Linked DNA regions of Rubinisphaera italica. The protein of the gene in region 2 interacts with the protein of the main gene of each other region in a pairwise test. Links are inferred from orthologs where the notes say so. Each region holds a gene or a part of one and is shown on either strand. Other genes may lie near its edges.

Evidence for each region.
Region 1: the proteins of rplL (region 2) and Pan54_RS03745 interact in binary tests that used the Escherichia coli proteins (3 or more experiments, as listed by UniProt). The link is inferred for Rubinisphaera italica from one-to-one orthologs.
Region 3: the proteins of rplL (region 2) and obgE interact in binary tests that used the Escherichia coli proteins (3 or more experiments, as listed by UniProt). The link is inferred for Rubinisphaera italica from one-to-one orthologs.
Region 4: the proteins of rplL (region 2) and dnaE interact in binary tests that used the Escherichia coli proteins (3 or more experiments, as listed by UniProt). The link is inferred for Rubinisphaera italica from one-to-one orthologs.

The regions. Positions count from the first base shown.
Region 1 is NZ_SJPG01000001.1:965,912-971,678, reverse strand. Bases 1,206-4,016 are described here. They hold Pan54_RS03745 (universal stress protein), read right to left. Parts: upstream 2,926-4,016; coding sequence 2,485-2,925; downstream 1,206-2,484. Other genes in these bases: Pan54_RS03740 (D-2-hydroxyacid dehydrogenase), read left to right, coding at 3,078-4,016; Pan54_RS03750 (Gfo/Idh/MocA family protein), read right to left, coding at 1,231-2,481. Outside these bases: Pan54_RS03755 (hypothetical protein), read right to left, coding at 1-959; more of Pan54_RS03740, read left to right, coding at 4,017-4,103; Pan54_RS03735 (LacI family DNA-binding transcriptional regulator), read right to left, coding at 4,584-5,621.
Region 2 is NZ_SJPG01000001.1:123,379-126,221, reverse strand. It holds rplL (50S ribosomal protein L7/L12), read right to left. Parts: upstream 1,709-2,843; coding sequence 1,292-1,708; downstream 1-1,291. Other genes in the region: rplA (50S ribosomal protein L1), read right to left, coding at 2,425-2,843; rplJ (50S ribosomal protein L10), read right to left, coding at 1,826-2,341; Pan54_RS00525 (hypothetical protein), read right to left, coding at 847-1,245; rpoB (DNA-directed RNA polymerase subunit beta), read right to left, coding at 1-787. UniProt on the Escherichia coli protein: The binding site for several of the GTPase factors involved in protein synthesis (IF-2, EF-Tu, EF-G and RF3). Is thus essential for accurate translation.
Region 3 is NZ_SJPG01000001.1:1,195,410-1,201,232, reverse strand. Bases 1,735-4,601 are described here. They hold obgE (GTPase ObgE), read right to left. Parts: upstream 3,742-4,601; coding sequence 2,728-3,741; downstream 1,735-2,727. Other genes in these bases: Pan54_RS04620 (hypothetical protein), read right to left, coding at 4,451-4,601; Pan54_RS04625 (hypothetical protein), read right to left, coding at 3,808-4,431; Pan54_RS04635 (hypothetical protein), read right to left, coding at 2,041-2,655; Pan54_RS04640 (sugar phosphate isomerase/epimerase family protein), read right to left, coding at 1,735-1,754. Also shown: Pan54_RS04645 (PTS sugar transporter subunit IIA), read right to left, coding at 78-779; more of Pan54_RS04640, read right to left, coding at 819-1,734; more of Pan54_RS04620, read right to left, coding at 4,602-4,822; Pan54_RS04615 (3-keto-disaccharide hydrolase), read right to left, coding at 4,884-5,591; Pan54_RS04610 (DUF447 domain-containing protein), read left to right, coding at 5,784-5,823. UniProt on the Escherichia coli protein: An essential GTPase which binds GTP, GDP and possibly (p)ppGpp with moderate affinity, with high nucleotide exchange rates and a fairly low GTP hydrolysis rate.
Region 4 is NZ_SJPG01000001.1:5,468,363-5,475,427, reverse strand. The notes cover bases 1,219-5,327. They hold dnaE (DNA polymerase III subunit alpha), read right to left. Parts: upstream 4,938-5,327; coding sequence 1,419-4,937; downstream 1,219-1,418. Other genes in these bases: Pan54_RS20870 (hypothetical protein), read left to right, coding at 5,302-5,327. Also shown: Pan54_RS20885 (hypothetical protein), read right to left, coding at 1-87; Pan54_RS20880 (hypothetical protein), read right to left, coding at 181-765; more of Pan54_RS20870, read left to right, coding at 5,328-5,952; Pan54_RS20865 (hypothetical protein), read left to right, coding at 6,195-7,064; Pan54_RS25955 (hypothetical protein), read left to right, coding at 7,045-7,065. UniProt on the Escherichia coli protein: DNA polymerase III is a complex, multichain enzyme responsible for most of the replicative synthesis in bacteria. This DNA polymerase also exhibits 3' to 5' exonuclease activity. The alpha chain is the DNA polymerase catalytic subunit.

The DNA.
Region 1 (5,767 bases), 840 kb from region 2 along the record:
GTCAGCTTTTCAATTTCATCGTGGGTCACTTCCCCATTTTCGCCAAGCTTGACTTTCTGCACGTAAACATCCACCGGCACTTGATCTTGACAATTCGGACAAGTCCACAAGCCGAGCGTCCAGTCTCCTGCCTGAATCAATTCATCTCCGGATCTTAGGGGTAGCGTACTCAGATGTCCGGATTGAAGCTCGCTCAGTATTTCATATTCGGGGCGATACGGTCCGAATATCGCTTTCTCTTTCCAGGAATGACATTCCACACAAAAAGGCTCGGCTGCTGCTGATCGCATCATGGCAAAGGAAATTCCTGCGACAATCAACATTTCGACAAGCCAGTAAATGATGCTGCCCGTATATCCCAGATTTGCTCCTTCCCGACCGGCTCGCCCCGAAAGTTCCACTCCCTGCTCTGCCGAGTAGTTCATGAAATCAGGAAAGGAATCAATCTTAAACAATCGCAGGGCTTGCTCGTCTGCCTTTAAGCCATTGACCAGCTCCTGAACATCCTCCGGCTGATTCTCCAGATCTCTGCTAAGTTCATCGATATGAGTGGCGACATATCGGATCTCAGCAACTTCTTCGGATCCCACGGCAGATTCAATCGATGAATTGAACGATCGATAGTCCATATAGTGCATTGTCAGCATCGCAATTACGCCCGCAGCAAAACCGGCGATCGCACAGATCAGCGGATTGCGAATGCGGAATTTTTTAATCAGTCCCGAACCAACAAGTCCAACCCCCAATCCAATCAATGCGGGGAAAATTATTATGAACCAGAAAAACTGCCCCACAAAATGGGCAATCACACCGAGAATAATCCCTGTGAAACCCAACCCACCACATAACTGCATTAACGATCCAAACGACATCCCTCCGTCAACCTGATACATATGCACTTCAAATGTACCGAGCGGTTTAGGGATAAAAGAACTCTCAACTGCAGTGGATTCGCTCATAATCGATCACTTTCTTGAGACTTTGATTTGTCGAGTCGAAACATCCTCAGGGAATGTGTTTCCAGAACCGGAAATAGAACTTGACTGAGAAGAATGTATCAGAAAGTGAACCAGTATAAATTGCAACTCTCAGTTCAAATTAATCAAAATTCAAACCCAAAATTGTTCAACTCGATAATACGTAAAATCACAAGCACGAAGCGCAAGCGAGTGTGTCAACGGAATACGGACACACTCGCTTGCGCTTCGTGCTTGTAAAAAACTTTAACGGCTAAGCATTGACTGAAATCGACTCACCCAGTTGAAAAGCACGATTTCCAAGATGGCAGAAATCGGAACTGGCACGACCTGTAGCAAAGTCGGATGCGAGGGGTACATTCTGGCGAATGGCATCCACAAAGTTTTGCACGTGCGGTTCCAGGGTTTTGCTGGCTGGTTGTCCGACGGAATTTTTGCTGTCGTAAACTTTCCAGCCACTGCGGTCTATTATAAGAGTTCCCTTTTCACCATAAAACGCGACCCCATGCGGACGGCCTTCGTGACCTCTGCTCGACCACTGACGATGTTCCCATACGATTGCAGCATCGGGAAAATCGTATTGAACGTGCAAGGTATCGGGGGTATCGCGACCATCGTTGAGATGATAGCTTCCACCAGTTGCGGTCACACGATTCGGCAAGTCGACCTGCAAGCCCCAGCGGGCGATATCGAGTAAAGGGACGCCCCACGAGCCGAGTTCACCGGAACCGAACGGCCAGAGACAACGCCATTGAAAATGCCAGTCGGGACCTGCCAGTTCGCAAGATGATTCCGGCCCCAGCCAGAGCTTTTGCTGATGTTGAGAAAGCGGATGAGGAATCGATTTTTCCGTCGTGATCAGTTTCTGACGTTTCACACACGCCCAGGCTTTGACGTAACGAATCGAACCGAGTTCTCCAGAATGTAGATACTCCATCGCAGAGTGATAATGCTGTCCACTGCGATGCTGCAGTCCGACTTGAACCAGCACACCAGTTTGCGAAAGCATCTGTTGCAAGCGTTCGCCTTCTTCCGATTTGTGTGTGGTCGGAATTTCCAGATAGAGATGTTTCCCGGCGTTAGCCGCCATGGCGGACATCCAGGCGTGGTGATGATCGGGAGTGGCAATCACCAGTGCATCCAGATTGGGATCGTCGAACAAGAAATTCGCATCCTCTTCGCTACGAACCTTATTGCTCTCCAGATTCAATTCCCGTCCTGCCCGTGCACGCACGGCGGCATCGACGTCGCAAATAGAGGCAATCTCACAGCCGCTCGTTTGCTGAAAAGTCCGAGCCAGTTCCAATCCCTGATTTCGTAATCCGATAATTCCAACGCGTACTTTATCCGCCTTGGAAAGATCACCAGAGAAGGCGCTCACCCTTGCCTGGGAAATATGCGATAAACCGACAACTCCCGCTGCAGCGGTGGCGGCATTGCGGGCACTGTCCCCCAGAAACTGGCGGCGATTGAGTGGTGATGAGGTTCGATCTGGATTCGACATAAATTACTCAGCATCTTCCCGGCGTAACACCAAGACAGGACAATGGGCATGACGAATCACGCGTTCGGCAACCGATCCCAGCAAGGCTCGTTTGATTCCATGATAACCATGCGAAGGAATCACAATCAAATCCGCATTGATCGACGAGGCATAATCGGCAATTTCCGTTCCCGGATCACCCACACGATTCAGGACGGTTACGCCCGTGAAATTGTTCTCTTTGATATATTCGAGTGTATGAGCACGAGCCGCATTTTCTCGCTCGACTTCATCCACTGCTCCCCAAGCTGCTCCCGGACTGACGATATCCAGCGGAAACATCACATGAATGGCATGCACCTGTTCGGGAAGAGAAACCAGTTCGAGAGCCGTTTCGACTGCCCGTTTGGATTCTCCCGAGAAATCAATCGGTACAACAACAGATTTTTTTGGTAACCAGGTCATTATTCGCCGCTTACCTTTCATTAGATTGAGGATTGCAATACAAAATGTCTCATCGACATCTTCTTATATTCTCTCATGAACGGGCCATTTTTCAATCAGCAGCGACCGTTTCTGCATATTCTTTTTCAGAAATTGGAAAGCAAACAGAGATTATGACGATTCCCGCCACGATATCCCGAAAATTACTGGTTTTCCCTGCGATCGATTCTGCCCGATTACAAACAATTCAGAACATTTCCAGACACCTGAACGTCGTGAATGCGACCGACAAAGCAGAGGCCCTGCTTGAAATATCCGATGCCGATGCCTTCTATGGCAAGATGACACCTGAGTTATTGAGCCGTGCAAATGCCCTGCAATGGATTCAAACACCCACCGCCAGTCTGGAGCATTATCTATTTCCGGAACTGATCGCCCATCCCGCACAACTGACCAATATGCGAGGTCTGTTTTCGGATGTGATTGCAGATCATGTGTTGGGCTTTGTCATCACTTTTGCCCGAAACCTCCATCTTTACCGAGATGCACAGTCCCGAAATCATTGGGGACCAATTGGCGACGAGCACGCTCAAACTGACTTCCTCGGTGGCCCGGGAAATGTGACACCAGTCGATCTGGCTCACAAGCATCTTTCAGATTGCACGATGGGAATCGTTGGCGTCGGTGAAATTGGACGGGAAATTGCAAAACGAGCTCATGCATTTGGAATGAAGCTATTCGGAGTAGATCCAAAGCCGACCCCAATCCCCGACATTCTGGAAGAGATCTGGCCACTTGATCGCTTGCCGGAATTACTGCAGCAATCCGACTTCGTCGTCATCGCCGCTCCGCACACGCCGAGTTCCGAGAAACTGTTTGATGCTGACATGATTTCGCAGATGTCACCAGAAAGTTATCTCATCAATATCGGTCGAGGAGCGATTGTCGACCTGGCTGCACTGACAGACGCATTGCTGAAAAAGCAAATCGCAGGAGCGGCATTGGATGTTTTTGAGATTGAACCACTCCCCTCTGGCCATCCCCTTTGGGCAATGCCGAATGTGTTGATCACACCCCACATCGCAGCCGCTTCACTTCGAGTTCCGGAACGACATCTGCAAATGCTGCTGGAAAACATTCGGCGGTTTCTCAATGATGAGCCGCTATTAAATTCAGTCGATAAGCAAGCTTGGTGTTAAATATTGATTAGAGTGATGGGCAATAAATTACAGCCTGAGTGAAGCCAGTGGGATTTTGTCAAATTCAGATTTCACTCAAAAATGTCCGAACCTTTCCTTTTAAGTTTACGTCTCCACTGCAGATTCCAGTTTCATTTTTTGATCAATTTATAAATTAAAGTCCAATCCCATGTCATTTATTGCTCTGCTCGAATTTCTGCACGGTGAAGTATTTCACGGTGAAGTATTTCATTGTGAGGAATGCGGTATTCATCGTATGCGTAGATGACAGCAGTTAAATACTGCCCGAGAGCGATCAGGCTCGATGTCACTGCGATATCGAGCCTTTTTTATTGACTGTTTTCAGGGCGCGTTCGACTTCTGGTGAGGTCATCGGTCTTTCACACCGATCAGGCTGGGTTCGAATCCCGCACGCGTCAATCAGCAGATCGTGAGTGATTATTCATTAAATCGATGTCAGATCCTGTATCACAATTTTGATCAAGTCGATTCACGAACGACCAGTTCGGGTAGAATGACCCGAATTCTTTTCGATGAGGGGATGGGGCCTGCCAGCGATTCCTCGACCAGATTCAGAGCTTCCTTCGCGTAAGATGCATGACATTGGTCAATCGTTGTCAGCCCCGGTTCTATGACATCTGCGATATCCAGATTGTCGTACCCTGTTACCGCAATGTCCTCGGGAACCGAAAGTCCGTGACGATGCAAACCTTGAATGATTCTCACGGCCCATTCATCATTGGAGGCGATGATTGCATCAGCCTTGTTTTTCAAGACAAGATTCTGAATACAGTGATCCACAGCTTCAGAGGTCGGCTTCTGTGTTGCCTCGGGATTGGTCCAGATCAGTGAATTGGCAACTGGAAGCCCCCATCCTTTGACATTTGTCTTCCACGCATCACTGCGGATGGACATCAGTAGGTCGGAAGGAGACCATAACTGGAGGGCGATTCGCTTTCTGCCTCGCTCAGCAAGGTGGTCAACCAGCAGCTTGATCGCGTAAGACGTTTCAACACGGATACAAGGCTGGGTCTTCAGGATGGGTGATGAGTGCAGAATGATATTTTTCCGCTTCTCAAAAACTTTTTTCAGTCGCGGCCGGGTATCCTGCATCACGTCAAAGAGACACAGGATGGCATCCATCCCATGATCAATGAAATCGTCGAGATACGTTTTAATTTCATCCGCATCGTGATGGACCTGACCGATCATCAGTCGATAGCTACGAGCATGGGCTTCTGCTTCAATCGCAGCCAGACGTGCGGAGAAAACAGCCATATTGACCGTGTCGAGCAGGACTCCGATGAGCCGGGTGGGCATTCCCCGAAGCCTCTGAGCAGCACGGTTAGGACGATAGTCGAGCTCTTCTGCGATCTTCAGAATTTTCTTTCTGGTCGCTTCCGATACCCGTACACAGTCCAAACCTGAATTATTCAGGATATGTCCCACAGCTGCCCTGGAAACCCCTGCTTTTTCAGCGATATCCTGTAACCGGACCTTCCGTTCTCCATTCACCATGCGTCGCTTTTCGTCACTGTACGGTCAGTGATGTCGAGCAACAACAATGTGCTCCACCAGTGAATTTGACCGTTCTGATGCAAAAATTTCATCATAGAGAATAACTGAACGAATAATCAAGCCACAGACAAATGGACTTTGTCTTC
Region 2 (2,843 bases):
CACACTCGACAATAATCTCGCCACACTTTTCATGACCTGAAGGGTAAATCACATCTTCAGCTGCAACCCGACCGGTAAATTCAGAAGCCTCTGCCGTTTTTGAGATCTTAAGCGATTCCGTCGGATGAAACATTTTAACCAATTCCGCATCGGTCGAATGCCCTTTATCCATGGCTCGCAGGAGCGTCATTGCGGAGAACTTTCCGCTTTGATCGATACGAACCCCCAGCGTTTCCTTTTTACTGATCAGCAATTCAATCCAACTGCCACGTTCAGGAATAATACGACAGGAGTGAGTCTTACGCTCTCCCGGCTCGACATTAATCACAAAGTCGACACCTGGAGACCGATGCAACTGACTGACGACGACACGCTCGGCTCCGTTGACGATAAACTCGCCACCGCCCAGCATAATCGGCAGATCGCCAAGATAAACCTCCTCTTCGATCGCCTGCTCTTTTTGCAATCGCAACCAGACCCTCAGAGGACGACCATAGGTCAATCGCAACTGACGGCATTCCACTGGGGAATAACGCGGCTTACCCAGCTCGTACTTGACATATTCGAGGCGAAACTGTCCATCAAAACTTTCGACCGGGAATATTTCCCGCAATATTTCCTCAAGCCCAACTGGCTTACGACGGGCAGGATCCACATCAGCCTGAAGAAACCGTGCGTAGGAATCCGTCTGAATCTTTGTCAATCCGGTCATTTCAAAGTCGGACTGCAACTTGCCCGTGTTTCTTGTAACACTTGAGCTGATAATGCGTTGCACAGGTACAGGCATAGACTCTCTCCCCTAATTCCCATCAACTGGTTGAATCAAATTTAAATTATTGCCAAGTATCAATCTTGTTTGGCGTTTGGCAAATATTCTGTGGCTTGCAAGTTCATGAGCCGAAATAATGGTTTGCCCTTTAAGGCATCTCTGGAATATTCACGCCAGTTGTCGCAAATACGGTTTTCCCCAAGACCACCGCGATTGAAGATAACACAAGCAATTCCCCCCTGATATCTCCCAAGCAAAGGGGCTTCGCCTGCGCACAGGGAAGCCGGCACAGAAGTAGAACTTCCACGCGACAATGGGGTGATAGAATTCTCGAGCTTGAAGCAATGACGCACGTATTGACCGGATAGCAGACCTGATGCAATTCTTGACTGCCAAATGGTAACCTTATTTGAAAAAAATGCAACAGAATGGGAAAAGAAAACACTTTCCCCATTCTGAATTGGCACTTTAGGCATCAAAGATGCTGTATGTTAGCTTTGATGCAACGGCAACAGAAAGCAATTACTTGATTTCTGCAGTTCCGCCGGCAGCTTCAATATCAGCCTTGATTTTTTCAGCATCTTCTTTCGAGACACCTTCTTTGAGGGGCTTTGGAGCTCCTTCAACAGTATCTTTGGCTTCTTTCAAACCGAGTCCGGTAATTGCACGGACAGCCTTGATGACGCCGATTTTCTGATCGCCGAAGCCAGTCAAAATGACATCAAACTCGGTTTTCTCAGCTGCAGCAGCTCCGCCGCCATCATCGCCACCACCTGCTGGAGCAGCCATCATCACACCGCCACCGGCAGGCTCAATGCCGTGGACTTCTTTGAGATAATCAGCCAGTTGTTTGGCTTGCAGCAATGTCAAACCGACAATCTGATCGCCCAGGCCTTTAGTTTCCTCTGAAAATTCTGTTGTTGCTTCGGCTGTCGCCATGACATCCCCCTCGTTTATCAAATAAGTGACAGTATATCCGCTGATCGTACCCTGCTCAGCAATCTTAATCATTTACGCGGCAGGCGTACGCCGCAATTACGCTTTAAACCAGGGCGATTAAGCCTCGGCTTTTTCCTCGACAGCCTTCACGCAGCCTGCCAGCTTGCCGCCAGGCCCCAACAGGGCTCCTGCCAACTGGCCACCAGGGCTGAGAATCAGACCAGCGATTTGTGAAATCAATTCTGCTCGACCCGGGCTTTTGGAAAGTTTCTCGACACCCTTTGTGTCCAGAGGCTGGCCTTCAACGCTGGCCCCTTTCACCTGCAACGGTTCGATTTTTTTTGCCCATTTGGTGACCTCTTTGGACAAGGCAACAATATCTTCGCCGCCCCACACAAGAGTCGATGGCCCCTTCAGGACTTCACCCAGAGCGGCTCCCGCCTCACCGAGCACCTTGCGGGCCAATGAATTCTTGACCGTCAGCAAATGCACATTCTTTTCCTGCATTGCCTGGCGAAAACCGTTATCCGAAATCGCATCCATTCGAGATGAATCCACAACCAAAACATCACGGGTCCCGTCCAGACGAGACTCGATATCCTGCATGACCATCTCTTTGACAAATTTGCTCATCGAAGCACCTTAAACCAACTTCAAATGGACTTGGTCGCAGCGACACAACGCCCGATACGAACCGAAATAATGGATCAACTCAACTAAACAGCAACGGAAATCCCAGGACCCATCGTGCTCGAGAGAGCCACATTACGGACATAAACACCTTTTTGAGCATTCGGCTTCAACGACTGAACGTGCTGAAGAAACGCTTCTATATTCTCTTTCAATTGCTCTTCCGAAAATGACATCTTCCCAACTACGCAATGAACATTGCCGCTGGAATCATTTCGGAACTCAACCTTACCTGCTTTGTACTCTTTCACCGCATTAGCCACATCCTGCGTGACAGTGCCCGCTCGCGGAGATGGCATCAAGCCACGAGGCCCGAGAACTCGCCCGAGTGGACCAACAACTCCCATCATATCCGGAGAGGCAATCGCGACATCAAAGTCGAGCCAGTTCTCTTTGAGAATCTTGTCAGCCAGGTCTTTTTCGCCGACCTCGTCTGCCCCGGCAG
Region 3 (5,823 bases), 1.1 Mb from region 2 along the record:
CGAATCAATTGTTTCCAAGTTCTTACGCTTTTCAGGCAGCTGACGCAAGCGTACGTGTGCATAGGGCAGCAATTCGATTAGCCGAGCGTTTTTTCAGCATCGGCGATTACCTGCCAGGCATCCTCTGGAGTTTCCGCCTCGCGAAGTTGTGCTACAAAGCCGGGGATTAGAAACAGGCGGCCCAGACGGGCTAGAATTTGGAGATGTGTCGTGTTATCCCGGCACAAAATCAGAAAAAAGAGGTCCGTTAATCCTCGAGTCCCACCAAAAGGAATGCCGTTGATGGATCGTCCAAAAGAAATAACTGATTCCCCAACAGCTTCCGGCATCGGTTTTCCCGGGTGAGGAATGGCAATTCCCCCTTCCAAAGCCGTGCTTTGGGTATTTTCCCGCTCGACGACCGCTTTCAGAACTTCGTCGGGAGACCAGACCTGCCAGGTTTTTCCAGCTAAATGAACCAGTCGTTCCAGTACAGATCGCTTTGTTCGAGCTTGGATGGGAATTTCGATATTGGCGGGTGTGAGCAGACTACTGACAGGAAAATCCTGATCGACATCTTCAGATTGTTGCGAGACCTCCAGATTTGCCCACTCGTCCGGAGAATAATTGTCAAATTCCCCTTCGATCCACGTGCGGATTTCATTGAGTTGGAAAGTCCATTTCCCGTCAACTTTTCGCCCTGGAATTAAATTCTTGGCTGCCATTTTTTCGACTTCACGAAGATCTCTTCCCATATAACGGGCAAGATCTTCTATCGTCATCATTTGAGGGGTAGACATCTGAAGAGAACTTTGGGGTAACAGGCATCCGAATTGGCGTCATTGATCCGAAGCGGGGGGGAAATTGGTAATAATATCCTGCAGGCATTTCTGGAACGGTTCAATCTGTTCACATTGCCAGACATCATCGCTCCACGTATCGATTTCGTACAGATTACGGTACCCATTCGATTCCAGGAATTCCAGCATCGCCACCAGATTCATTTTCCCGCTGAACGGTAAACATTGCTTACGGGGTTTGCTGGCAGTCAAACCGTCACTCAGTCTGACCAGTTTCAACTTGGAGAGCAGGGGCCGCAACTCCGCTTTCCAATGACGTTCCTGCAGTGAATGAAATCCATGCAGACACAGACCAATATGCTCATGATTACACTGTTCCAGTAATTCTCGACATTTTCGCAAGGATGTGATGAATGTCCAGCCATGGGCAGTCGATGGGGACATTGGAGAGATTGCCAAATGAATATCAAACTCAGCGGCAAAATCAGCAAGTTCCAGAAGAGACTCCCGAACGACCCGCATGACATGTTTGTGGATGTGTGTTCCACGCTCCCCAGTTGAAACGACAATCGTTCGGGCACCAATCCAGCTGGCAAACCGAATGACTTTTTTAGACTCTTCTAGAATATCTTCCAGCAAATACCCATTGGTTCCGGTAAAGCCTCCAATCCAGGAAATGCTTGAAACATTTAAACAATAGTCTTCGAGCAAATCGGCAGTGCGCTGCTCCGACTCCTCCTCATATTTCCACCGCCACAAACCGACATGCTTCAGACCGAGTTCACGGGTCATATCAAGTTCATCCCGGAACGACCACTTCTTGGTAGTCATTTGACTGACCGCCAGACGTAAAGCAACTGGTGACATCGCATCAACCTGTGGCCGCGACTTAGGGTTCGTCTGCTCCTGGTTTTTATGAGATTTTCCCCGAGGACTTCGGGGTAAGAAATCATCAGCATTCATCCGATTCGGCACGAGGTTATTCCTTGAGAACTTATTCGCATGTTCAAATAATATTGAAAACCGTCATGGACCGCGTAAATCATTTCCCCTTAGTTCTTCGTACATTTCTGAAAAATGAAGATACGAATTTCAATAAGGTGAAAAAGATCACTTTTCAGCCGGATGGAAGTATCTCTATCTACCGACTTGGAGTAAACAGAATCTTGATCGTTTTTTATGACTTTAACAAATGTTCCAGAAAGTCGCAAAATCACTCTTGCAGAAAAATGATTATTCATTTCAGCAAGAAAAAGTTACCTCAGTGCTTGTCGATTTCGATCTGCACATCATCCAGCAGCAGATCTTCACCACCGACACGAAAAACAATGGCTGGTTTTTGAACAGCAAACGTCGGATCTGATGCGGTCAACTGTTGTTGATTGTCGAGATTTACCGTAACAGTACTCCCTTGTGTTTTCAGGCTGATCGTATGCCAACCCGACATAGGCTTGTCAAATTTCATTGTCGACATTGTCTGATCTTTAGAGTTGGGATCTGCTTTATCCTTATGCTTTTTGATGCTGGCAGAATCCGGCGTGATTACCAATGAATACAAATGACCTTTTTTGTCGAGCGTACCGCGAGCAGGATCGAATCCAATGTGGAAGAATGTTGCCCCATCAAACTGATAGCGACATGTTACAGTTCCATCGGTCATAGGAATTTGCCAGCGTGATGCAGCCGGATGATTATCGACTTTCATCTGACGACAGACCAGCACCCCATCCTGGGGTTCCCAGTGTCCATAATTCACAGCCCATTTCTCCGGGCGTTTCTCCGCATCAAATGTGCTCGATTCGCCAGCTTCTACGAAAGCAGAAAGCATTGAACCTTGAAGGACGATAAAAAAAAGAAACAGCGATACGCGAGTCATGAGTCACAGTCTCCAGTGATTTATTAATAGATATTTGCAGGTCACACTGTGCCTGCTCCCCTTCTTATCGATTCACTCAGCTGCCGCTTCAACTTCTTTAATTTCATCCAGTTTTTTAACGATCAGTCTCTTGAGAGTGTCCAACCCCTGTCCTGTTACTGCTGAGATTAAATGCACCGGTTGATTGACCGTTTCCTGCAGCAATTCGACCGCAGCTTCTGCATCTGGCAATTCACTTTTTGTGATGACAATAATTTCTGGACGCTTATCCAGTTCCAAATCATACAGCCGAAGTTCTTCTCGAATCTGATGATAGTTCTCAACCGGATCTGTTTGATCCATCGGCATCGGTTCAATCAGATGCACGAGTAAACGTGTCCGTTCGACGTGCCTTAGAAACTCATGTCCCAGACCGATCCCTGCATGGGCGCCCTCAATTAAACCGGGAATATCGGCGACAACAAAATCCTGATCCCAGCCGACTTCAACAACACCCAGATTGGGATGCTTGGTCGTAAAAGGATAATTCGCGATTTCCGGTGTTGCACGTGTAATACGACTGAGCAAAGTCGATTTGCCAGCATTTGGTTTCCCAACGAGACCGACATCGGCAATCATTTTCAATTCCAGAGAAACGCGACGCTCTTCTCCCGCCTCACCCGGCTCGACTTCGCGCGGTGCCCGGTTGGTGGCAGTCGCAAAGCGTTTGTTTCCACGTCCACCCCGCCCACCTTTGGCGACGACAACACGATCTCCCGGATGAGCAAGATCTTTTAGCACATGCCCACGCTCGGCATCTTTTATCAACGTGCCGGCTGGAACTTCAATGATTGTATCCTTCCCGCTTTTACCACGGCACAAATCCCCTTCACCATGACTCCCCCGATCAGCATTCCAGTGGATATGTCCTGCCAGATGTCCCAGGCTGTTCATGTGCTCGCTGGCGACCATGATAATATCGCCACCATCGCCGCCATCCCCACCATCGGGTCCGCCACGTGGGACGTGGGCTTCCCGCCGAAAGCTCATGCAGCCTCGTCCACCATCCCCGGCTCGACAGATCAGCGTAATTTCATCAATAAACATCGGACTCGCTCAACTTTCTCAATACATTCAGAATTTTGTTCAGCTTAACGAAATCCAACAAAAAAATCATTCACTGAGAGGTAACGCGTTCGCGAGCGAAAATTCCCCACTGGCGTAGCGATCGTACAAATCAAAGAGAGCCTGCCGGAGATCGCCGCGATGTTTCAGCCAGATTTCACCGATCTCTGATGAATCTATCTGTATATCAGAGATCGGAAGTCGAGCGATGATTTCACTTAAAAGCACCTGGTCAGTGGCACAATCATGCAGCGTTGGAAACCAGCCTGGAGTGTGGGTCGTAATCAAACACGCCTGACCGGGTTTCAATGTGCGTCGAAATCGCCACCAGGCAAGACGGCTGATTTGCTCAACACCATCGAACAGAATCAAATCTTCTGGAGCAGTCTGTTCGGCCAATTGCTTAAAGATACCTTTAGGCAAATGAGGAGTATCACGGCTTACGCGAATCCAGTGAGTTTTTACGCCACGACGTTCATATTCTGCAGCCATAGTTTCTTGCAATGTCGTTTTACCATGCCCCTCGGGACCGACAAGTGCAGCACGAGATCCCATTTGTTCAAAGCGTTCAATTAACTCATTGAGAGATGTGTCCTGATAGAGATAGGGAATACTCAGTAAATGCTCTGTTGCGAAAGGATTTTTTCTAGCCGGTTGAAAAAATTGAGACATACGGTCTGCTCCTGAAGTCTCAAACAATCTCCGATTTATGCAAAGTTAGCTCACCAGCATTCGGAGCAATGAAGAATTCCTCGCGGGTTGACTCCCCGCTTGGCAAAGCGATTAATTCAAATGCCCAAACCAGAGAAAGTAACTTCCCCGAAAAACTATAGGGAGCCTCCGGGAGAGTCACTTCTTCCAATTGATGTCCATTCATTGAGGTCGCGTCGTAACTCCAGGTGGAGACGACACTCAAATCACGATCCCCTTTCCCAACCGTATTCCAGACGAGTCGCAACTCCACACGGTCGACCGGCTCGTCAAATGCCCAGTGGGCATCGACACCAATCGTTTCGCCCGGCGAATAATTCCGCTCGTTCTGGGGGAATTCTATTTTCAACATCGTGGTGATACCTGAATGATGAGTCTCATAAATTTGCCAGGATGTTTAGATTCATCCCAAATTACGGCAACTCTTTCACATAAATATTGCGAAAGTAAAGTGTGTTGCCATGGTTTTGGAGTTCGATGGCTTCTTTAGGATAAATCGGTTTGTCGCGTTCCCAGTAGTTTTCCATCACGACATTATCGACAACAAGTTTATCGTTCAGTTTGACAGTGACCCGATCGCCGACCATTTTAATGTAAAAGGTATTCCACTCTCCGATCGGGTTATCAGCACACTCTGTCGGTGAACTTGGGTGAATTTTGTTGTTGAAGATACCTCCCGATCCAACAGCATTTCTTTCTTCTTCAGTCGGATCCCAAATCTGAATTTGTGGCGAGCCTCGCAAATAGATGCCGCTATCTCCTTTGGGTTCAATTTTCCAATCGACGTACATTTCAAAGTTGCCGTAATCCTTAATGGTGCAGAGATTTTTCCCTTTGCCATCAAAAACGATCACACCATCTTTGACTTTCCAATGCTCGTGTGCGTCTTCATCGGCGATTTTTTGAGCTTTCGCAAGATCTTCGGCAGACATTTCAGCTCTTGTTTTGGGATTTCCAACCAAGCCTTCCCAGCCGGATAAATCTTTCCCGTTAAATAAAGCGGTAAAGCCTTCTGGGGGAGTGTTCAGTTTTTCTTCAGCCTGTAAAGAAATCCCGATTAAAAACGTGACGCAAACTCCAAGCACGGTCGTCAATTTGAAAAGTGAATTCCTGGGGTTCATGGTGTGGCTCCTGTTGCGGATTCGATGGAGAACAGTCAACATAGCATCAGACGTTGAAATATTCATTGCCTGAACGATTACACCATAACACTACGTGAACTGTCATCACAACTGATTGAACGGTCTTTCTTCGGGTGACAGAAATCCTCACACTTTTTTAAATTGACTTACGATTTGTTTCAGGATAGCCCCGTGCCGTACGTTCTTGAAGGTCTGATTACAACACTCGATG
Region 4 (7,065 bases), 5.3 Mb from region 2 along the record:
CTGAACCTGCTCGGAGTTGAACGAATTCACAACCGTGGCCATGCCGGGCAAATAGGACAACAATGTTTTATAACGTGCACTACTCATTATGAAGCTTTCTCCTTAGGAGGATTGATGATTTCGGAATGAGTCGCAGGCGACGGGATGAGGATTTGAGTCGACCTGAGATCACAATCACGATTATCTGGCTCGTCCACGTAATACGGCCAATGTCACATTGCGACCAAACGTTTCCGAAATCAATCGTTGATTTTCCATCCAGCGATCGTCCGAAAGTTCTTCCGGACGATTGACCATTTCATAAACTGCCCGATAAGGGGAATCCGACATCGTCACCAAATCAACGGCTCGTTTGCGATCCTCGGCCTGACCGTTCGTCAGCGTTTCAATGACACTGGTCACCTTCTGAGCCATTTCCTCAAAGGCTCCCCGATCATTTTCATCGAACGATTTGACCAGTTGGAGCCGCTTTAGTTTATCGATCGCCTGCTGACGCATTTCGATTTGTCGACAGGCCTCTGCAAGTGAGGTTAGATCATTGGAGTTCTGCTCGCTGCTGGCCAGCAGAGGATGCTCGCGCAATTTGTCTGAAAGTGATTTCATCAATTGCTGAACGTTTCCAATTTCATCAGCAACATATTGCAGTTCAACCGACTCCCCCTTCTGAAGCGATTCGGCTGCTTTGGCCATTGTTCCCGCAAGATCCTGCATTCGCATTTTAAGCGTTTCCGCAGACTGAGGCGTCAATTCCTGGCTGGTATTCATGTGATGTCAATCCTGGGGCATGGCTAGAAAGTGAGTCGTTAGATTCCACATAACGGGCCACGCAGAGTCTATGAAATGCATGAGTTATTGATTAGCGAAAGTTCACGTGTTATTCCAATCGATTCTACACGAGGTTTCAACGCCTTTATGTCAAATCAATCAAGTTCGGACGATTTTTAGTTCGTCACTTTCCTGACTATCTTCCAAGACCTGAAAGTGCAATTTAGGATATCCAGGTGGTTCGACCGATTGGAAATCTTTTCACAACCACTCTAGCGAATGTGTGCAATGTTCAGTGATTGTGACGGTTATGTCAAATAAAAGTGTTTCGTCGGACACAGGGGCAACAGAAAGATATTTCTCATTCCCAAGGTCCTCTCTGGGAACGCAAGACCCGAAGCTCTGCTTTGTTCTCACGGGTTTTCAATACCACAATTACTTCAAGCAGATCTTCAATCCCGGGTATTCCCAGGGAGGACCTTGGGAACAAGTCAAACATGGAGAGCGGTGAAAGGTGCGTCTAGACGCACCCTACTATTCCAACTATCGCAAAATGTCGTGTATGTTCAACATTCAACATCGGGGAGCAGTCAAACTGACTGCGAAATAGCGATTTGAGAGCGACATTTAAAGCTCGACAGAGCACTACTTTCTCACGAACCGTTCTGTTTCGAACGCTTTGGCACGGAAACATGCACTCGGTAAAACGATTCTCCCAGAACCTGATTAAGTTCCTCACGCATTGAATTCGTCACGGTCACGGTCAGCGTCGGTGAAGACATGGTTGTGCGTGTCATATATTCATGATTTTGTTCGTCAGGAGTTTCCACCACAATGACCACACTTGTGTTGCCGGGTGAACGCTCCAGAATGCGTCGGACCTGCTGCATGTCGGCTGGGGTGTGAAAGCCGTGCTGGAATTTGAGGGCCAGATGCTGCGTGTTCTGCTTTTCGGCTGCCTCAATCGTCATCAGTTTATTGATAATGATATTCGGCTCGCGACCACGCCGATCGACCCGTCCGGCAATGATGCAGATTTCTTCGGCGACGACCATCTCCTGATACCGCGAATAATCATCCGGCCACATAATACAGCGGACCACGCCGTGAGCATCTTCGAGATCGAAGTTCACATATCGGCTATTTCCATTGCGTGACGGTTTCTTTGTCGTCGCTTTTTTGATCGCCGAGATCATTCCGCCGATCAGCACTTCGGTTCCATCATCAATTTCCGCCAGGTCAGACGTATTATGTGAGCAGAGTGGGGCCAGTTGATCGGCGTATTCAGTCAGCGGATGAGAGGTCAGATAAAACCCATAAACTTCTTTCTCGAAGTTCAGCTTCTGACTATGCGTCCAGTCGGGAGCGTCTGGAATGCTGGCTTCCAATGCTTCTTCCTCAGCAGCGGCAGAAGCTCCTCCGCCAAACAGACTCTTTTGGCCACGGGCTTTATCGCGATGTTTCCTTGCAGCCATTTGCATCGCCATTTCGATGCACATCGTATGCTGCTCACGGTTTGGTCCGAAGCTGTCGAGAGCCCCGCCGCGAATCAGAGTTTCGAGCACTCCCTTCGTAAGGGCCTTCGGATCGACACGTTCGCACAAATCGAAAATGTTTTTGAATGGTCCGTTCGCTTCCCGTTCTTTGACGATTTCACCAACTGCTCCCTCACCAACCCCTTTGATGGCTCCCATCCCGAAGGCGACAGTATCGCCAACGACTTTGAATTCGACATCCGACATATTCAAATCGGGCGGCATGATTTCGATTTTCATGCGACGACAATCGTCGGTATGCTCAGCCATTCGCTCGGAACTTTCCATTCCGCAGGAAAGCAAAGCAGCCATAAACTCTTTCGGATAGTGTGCTTTCAGGTAAGCCGTCTGATAGGCAATTGCTCCATAAGCAGTACTGTGCGATTTGTTAAAACCATACCCGGCGAACTTCTCAATCAGTTCCCACAGTTCCTGGGCCATTTCCTTGGTCATGTCCCGTTCCTGGGCACCCTCGATGAATTTTTCATGATTGACCGAAATGATTTCGAGCTTCTTCTTACTGATCGCCTTAATACAGCGATACGCAGCAGAAAGTTCGATGCCTCCGACGCGGTTCAAAATCCGCATCACCTGTTCCTGGTAAACCATCACGCCGTAAGTTTCGGCGAGCACTTCATCGACCAGCGGATGCACTTTTGGCACAGGCTGACGACCATGCTTCACTTCAACATACGTCATCACCATGCCCCCTTCGAGAGGACCAGGACGGTACAGGGCAGAGGTCGCGATGATATCGGCAAACTTATCCGGCTTCATCTTCGTGAGCAGATCCCGCATACCGCCCGACTCAAGCTGGAAGATTCCCTTTGTCTCACCTCGCTGTAATAAGGCAAACGTTTCCTTGTCATCAAGCGGAAAGTCGATTGGCCGCATGTCGAAGTCGGGATAATTCATCTGCACATTATGGACAGCCTTATCCAGAATCGACAGGTTTCGAAGACCGAGGAAGTCCATTTTGAGCAGGCCGGCAGTTTCGACATCGGTCCACTGAGTGATGATATCCGTCTTACCGGTGATGCGTTGCAGGGGAATATATTCATCGAGCGGCTTATCGCCAATCACAACACCAGCGGCATGGGTTCCGACGTTACGAGATAGTCCTTCGAGAGCGATCGCGAAGTCAATCATCTCGCGGATCATGCGATCCTGTTCATACTGTTCCCTCAGCTCCGCCGTTGAAGCGAGGGCATCTTTGAGCTTGATTCCCAGTTGTTCGGGAATCATTTTGGCGATTTCATTCACCCGATGCAGCGGCACATCCAAGGCCCGACCGACATCTCGCAGAGCCGCTTTTGCTTTCAGCGTTCCGAATGTGCCAATCTGAGCAACGCTGTCTTCACCGTATTTTTCTTTGACGAAATCGATCACCCACTGCCGACGGTCGCGGCAGAAGTCGATATCGATATCGGGCGCCTCCGAACGACTCGGATCGAGAAATCGCTCGAACAGCAGGTCGTATTCAATCGGGCAGACATCACTCAACCCGAGTAGATAGGCGACAATCGCCCCACAGGCAGAACCACGAGCGGTGCAGGGAATACCTTTTTCACGCGCGAAGCGGGCAAAGTCCCAGACGATCAGGAAGTAACTGCTGTAGCCCATCTTCTCGATGACGCCAAGTTCCGTTTCCAGTCGATCGAGAAAGACCTGATCCGGATTGTCGCCGTATCGCCACTGAATTCCCTTCATGCAGAGTTCACGCAGGTACGTGACATCCGTCTTCCCCGGCGGCGGCTCGAAGACCGGGAAGTGGCGGGCGGTTAGATCGAGCTGGATATCACAGCGGTCAGCGATTTCCTGACTGCGGGAGACGGCATCCGGGCAATGCGGAAACGCCTTGTACATTTCTTCGGGAGTTCGCAGATGAAATTCGCAACTGTCGAGTTTCATGCGGCGTTCATTCTGCATGGTCGTGCGGGTATTCACACAGAGCAGAATTTCGTGAGCAGGGGCATCGCCCTGATTGAGATAGTGGGCATCGTTCGTAGCGACGAGCGGAAAGCCAAACTGATTCGCCAGATCGATCGTGCGATCCATGCAATCCTTTTGAATCTGAACGCCGGAATCCTGAATTTCCAGATAAACGCGGTCGCCGAAGACTTTCTCATACCAGCGAATTAACGATTCCGCCTGCTCATTATTATCGGTCAATAGGTAGTGAGACAACTCGCTAGAAGCACAGCCCGACAGACAGATGATTCCTTCGTTATATTTTTCGAGCAGTTCCTTATCAATACGTGGCTTGTAGTAAAATCCTTCGAGGTAGGCAGCCGAGGCGAGTTTGATCAGGTTGTGGAAACCGACTTTATTCTGAGCGAGCAAAGTCAGATGAAAGCTCGCCTCTTTCATGCGGCTGGCACTGCGGTCGGTGCGTTTTCCGGGAGCGATGTAGGCTTCATAGCCGATGATCGGATTGACGTCTGCTCCGCGACATTTCTGATAAAACTCAAGGGCTCCAAACAGGTTGCCGTGATCGGTGATCGCCAGGGAATTCATCCCATTGGCTTTCACCTTTTCGAGCATCGCTGGAATACGGTTCGCACCATCGAGCAGACTGTAATGACTGTGGCAGTGCAGGTGAGCAAATGGGCGGGTTTCAGCAGAAAGATCGATCATTGTCATCCTCGACAAGCCATGTGGTCCATCATCAGTTCGAGTAGATACCGTTGAACTGAGAGAGTTTTGTGTAGAATCACATTCTACCGGATTTCAGACTGGGTTTCCATCAGTGAAAATGAAGAGGCCATATTCACAACGGTAACCTTTCGTTCACACCCTGCAGTTGGTCGTTTGATATGCATAATCGTTGCGAACGGAAAACCTGCTCCCTCTTTTCCAGGTTATTACAACTCAAATTTGACTTTCGTTGCGTGACGTGGGTAGGATGAACCGAGATTATCATTTATGCGTCTGGACTGATCGGTCCACCTCTATGTCTTCGGAATGATTTTTCGCAGAGTCTCGACAGAAAAGTACAACAATGATTTCAAATCTCGGTCGTATCATGGCTGTCCTGACCGCGATGTTTTCCGTGGCGTTCATGGCATTTGCCGTCTCCCGCTGGATGACTATTCCAGACTGGGCGAGCGAAGCTCGGGATCTGGAAGGATTTGTGCTGACCCGAACCGAAGGAGAAACCCCAAGTTGGTCGGCTTCAACCCGACGTACCCAGGAATCAGTCGCCACATCGACTAATATGGCTGAAGTACTCGAAAAAATGTATCAGCGAGCCAAAGCAGATGTGGATCAACAAATTCAGGAATATGAAATGGAGATTCCGGAATTGGAACAGGAATTGGCTGATTCCAGGGAAGCTAGTGAAGCGGATAGTCTGGCCGTGAAAGTGCGATCAGACGCATTAATTGCTCGTCTGACCGAAATGGATGATGAAGTCAATCGGCTGACCGCAGAAATGGAACGCGAAAAGGCAGAGGCTCAAAAGATTCAGGAAGAACGGGAACGCCGTCGGAGCGATGTCTTCCGAATTCGGGAGCAACTTGGAGAAATCGAAGCCGACTCATTTCGGGCGAAGCAATTGCAGGAGCAATTGACAGATATGATTCGGCGGACAAAAGGGAGTGTCGTGAAATTACAGTCTCGAAACCGTCAACTGCAGGAATCCGTAAATTAGGTATAATTTAACGGCAATGCTTACGAATCCGTTTTCAAGCATGCAGTAAACTAGAGTTCCGTGAGAGTTTATTACGATTGAATACAACAGAACAGCGCAAATTAAGAATTGAGTCAAAGCTGATTTACCAATTGGTGTTCCATTCAAGTAGAGTTTGAAGGAATCGGCTTGAATCCATTTGATCCGAATCCAATAAATCGTCAAGTTTCACGCTGGTTTCCAGCGAACGCGGAGTTATCGCGATGTCATTAATCGGCAAGTTTTTCGTTGTCATGCAGATTTTGCTGTCCGTAACCTTTATGGGTTTCGCGGCGACTGTGTTTACCTACCAGGCCGACTGGAAAGGGAAAGCAGAAGCTGAGCAAAAGGCAAAACAGCAGGTGCAAACGGAAAAAGACAATCTGCAGGCTGAATTTGACAAATATAAGGCTGACACGACAGCGACCGTCGCAGCGGCTGAAGATCGTGCTGAGCGAGCTGAATCGGCTAACTCGGCTCTTCAGTTGAATTTGACCGATGCCAAAATGGAGAAAGAGCGACTGGCCAATGCCCTGCAGTCGCAGACCGCTCTCGTCAAAATTGCTGAAGATGAAGCGGAATCTCGTCGAACAGAAGCAATGGCCCAGCGAGTTGTGAACAAAGAGTTGCACGAAAAATTGACTGGTCGAATCGAGAAAGCACTCGAATCAGAGGACAAACTGTATAACTTGCGTATCGAGAGAGATAATCTCGTCAGCAAGAACAAGAATCTGATCGAACAACAGGCCTTCCTGGAAAAAGTGGTTCGCAATAATAACCTCGAAACGGATCCGCGGATTTATAATGCACAAAATGAGCCCCCTCCAATTGTTGAAGGGCTGGTTGTCAACGCCGCTGTCGATGACCGGGGTGCTGTCGATCTGGTGGAAGTCTCTCTCGGCAGTGATGATGGACTTGTGAAAGGCCATCGTCTTGAAGTCTGGCGATCAGGCCTGCAAGATGGAGATGAAGCAAAATACCTCGGCCAGATCGAACTGGTCTATGTAGACAGTGACCATGCGGTCGGGAAAGTTGTTCAGAAAGCTAAAAACGGAATCATCAAGAGAGGCGACAATGTCACGAGCAAGCTCTAAT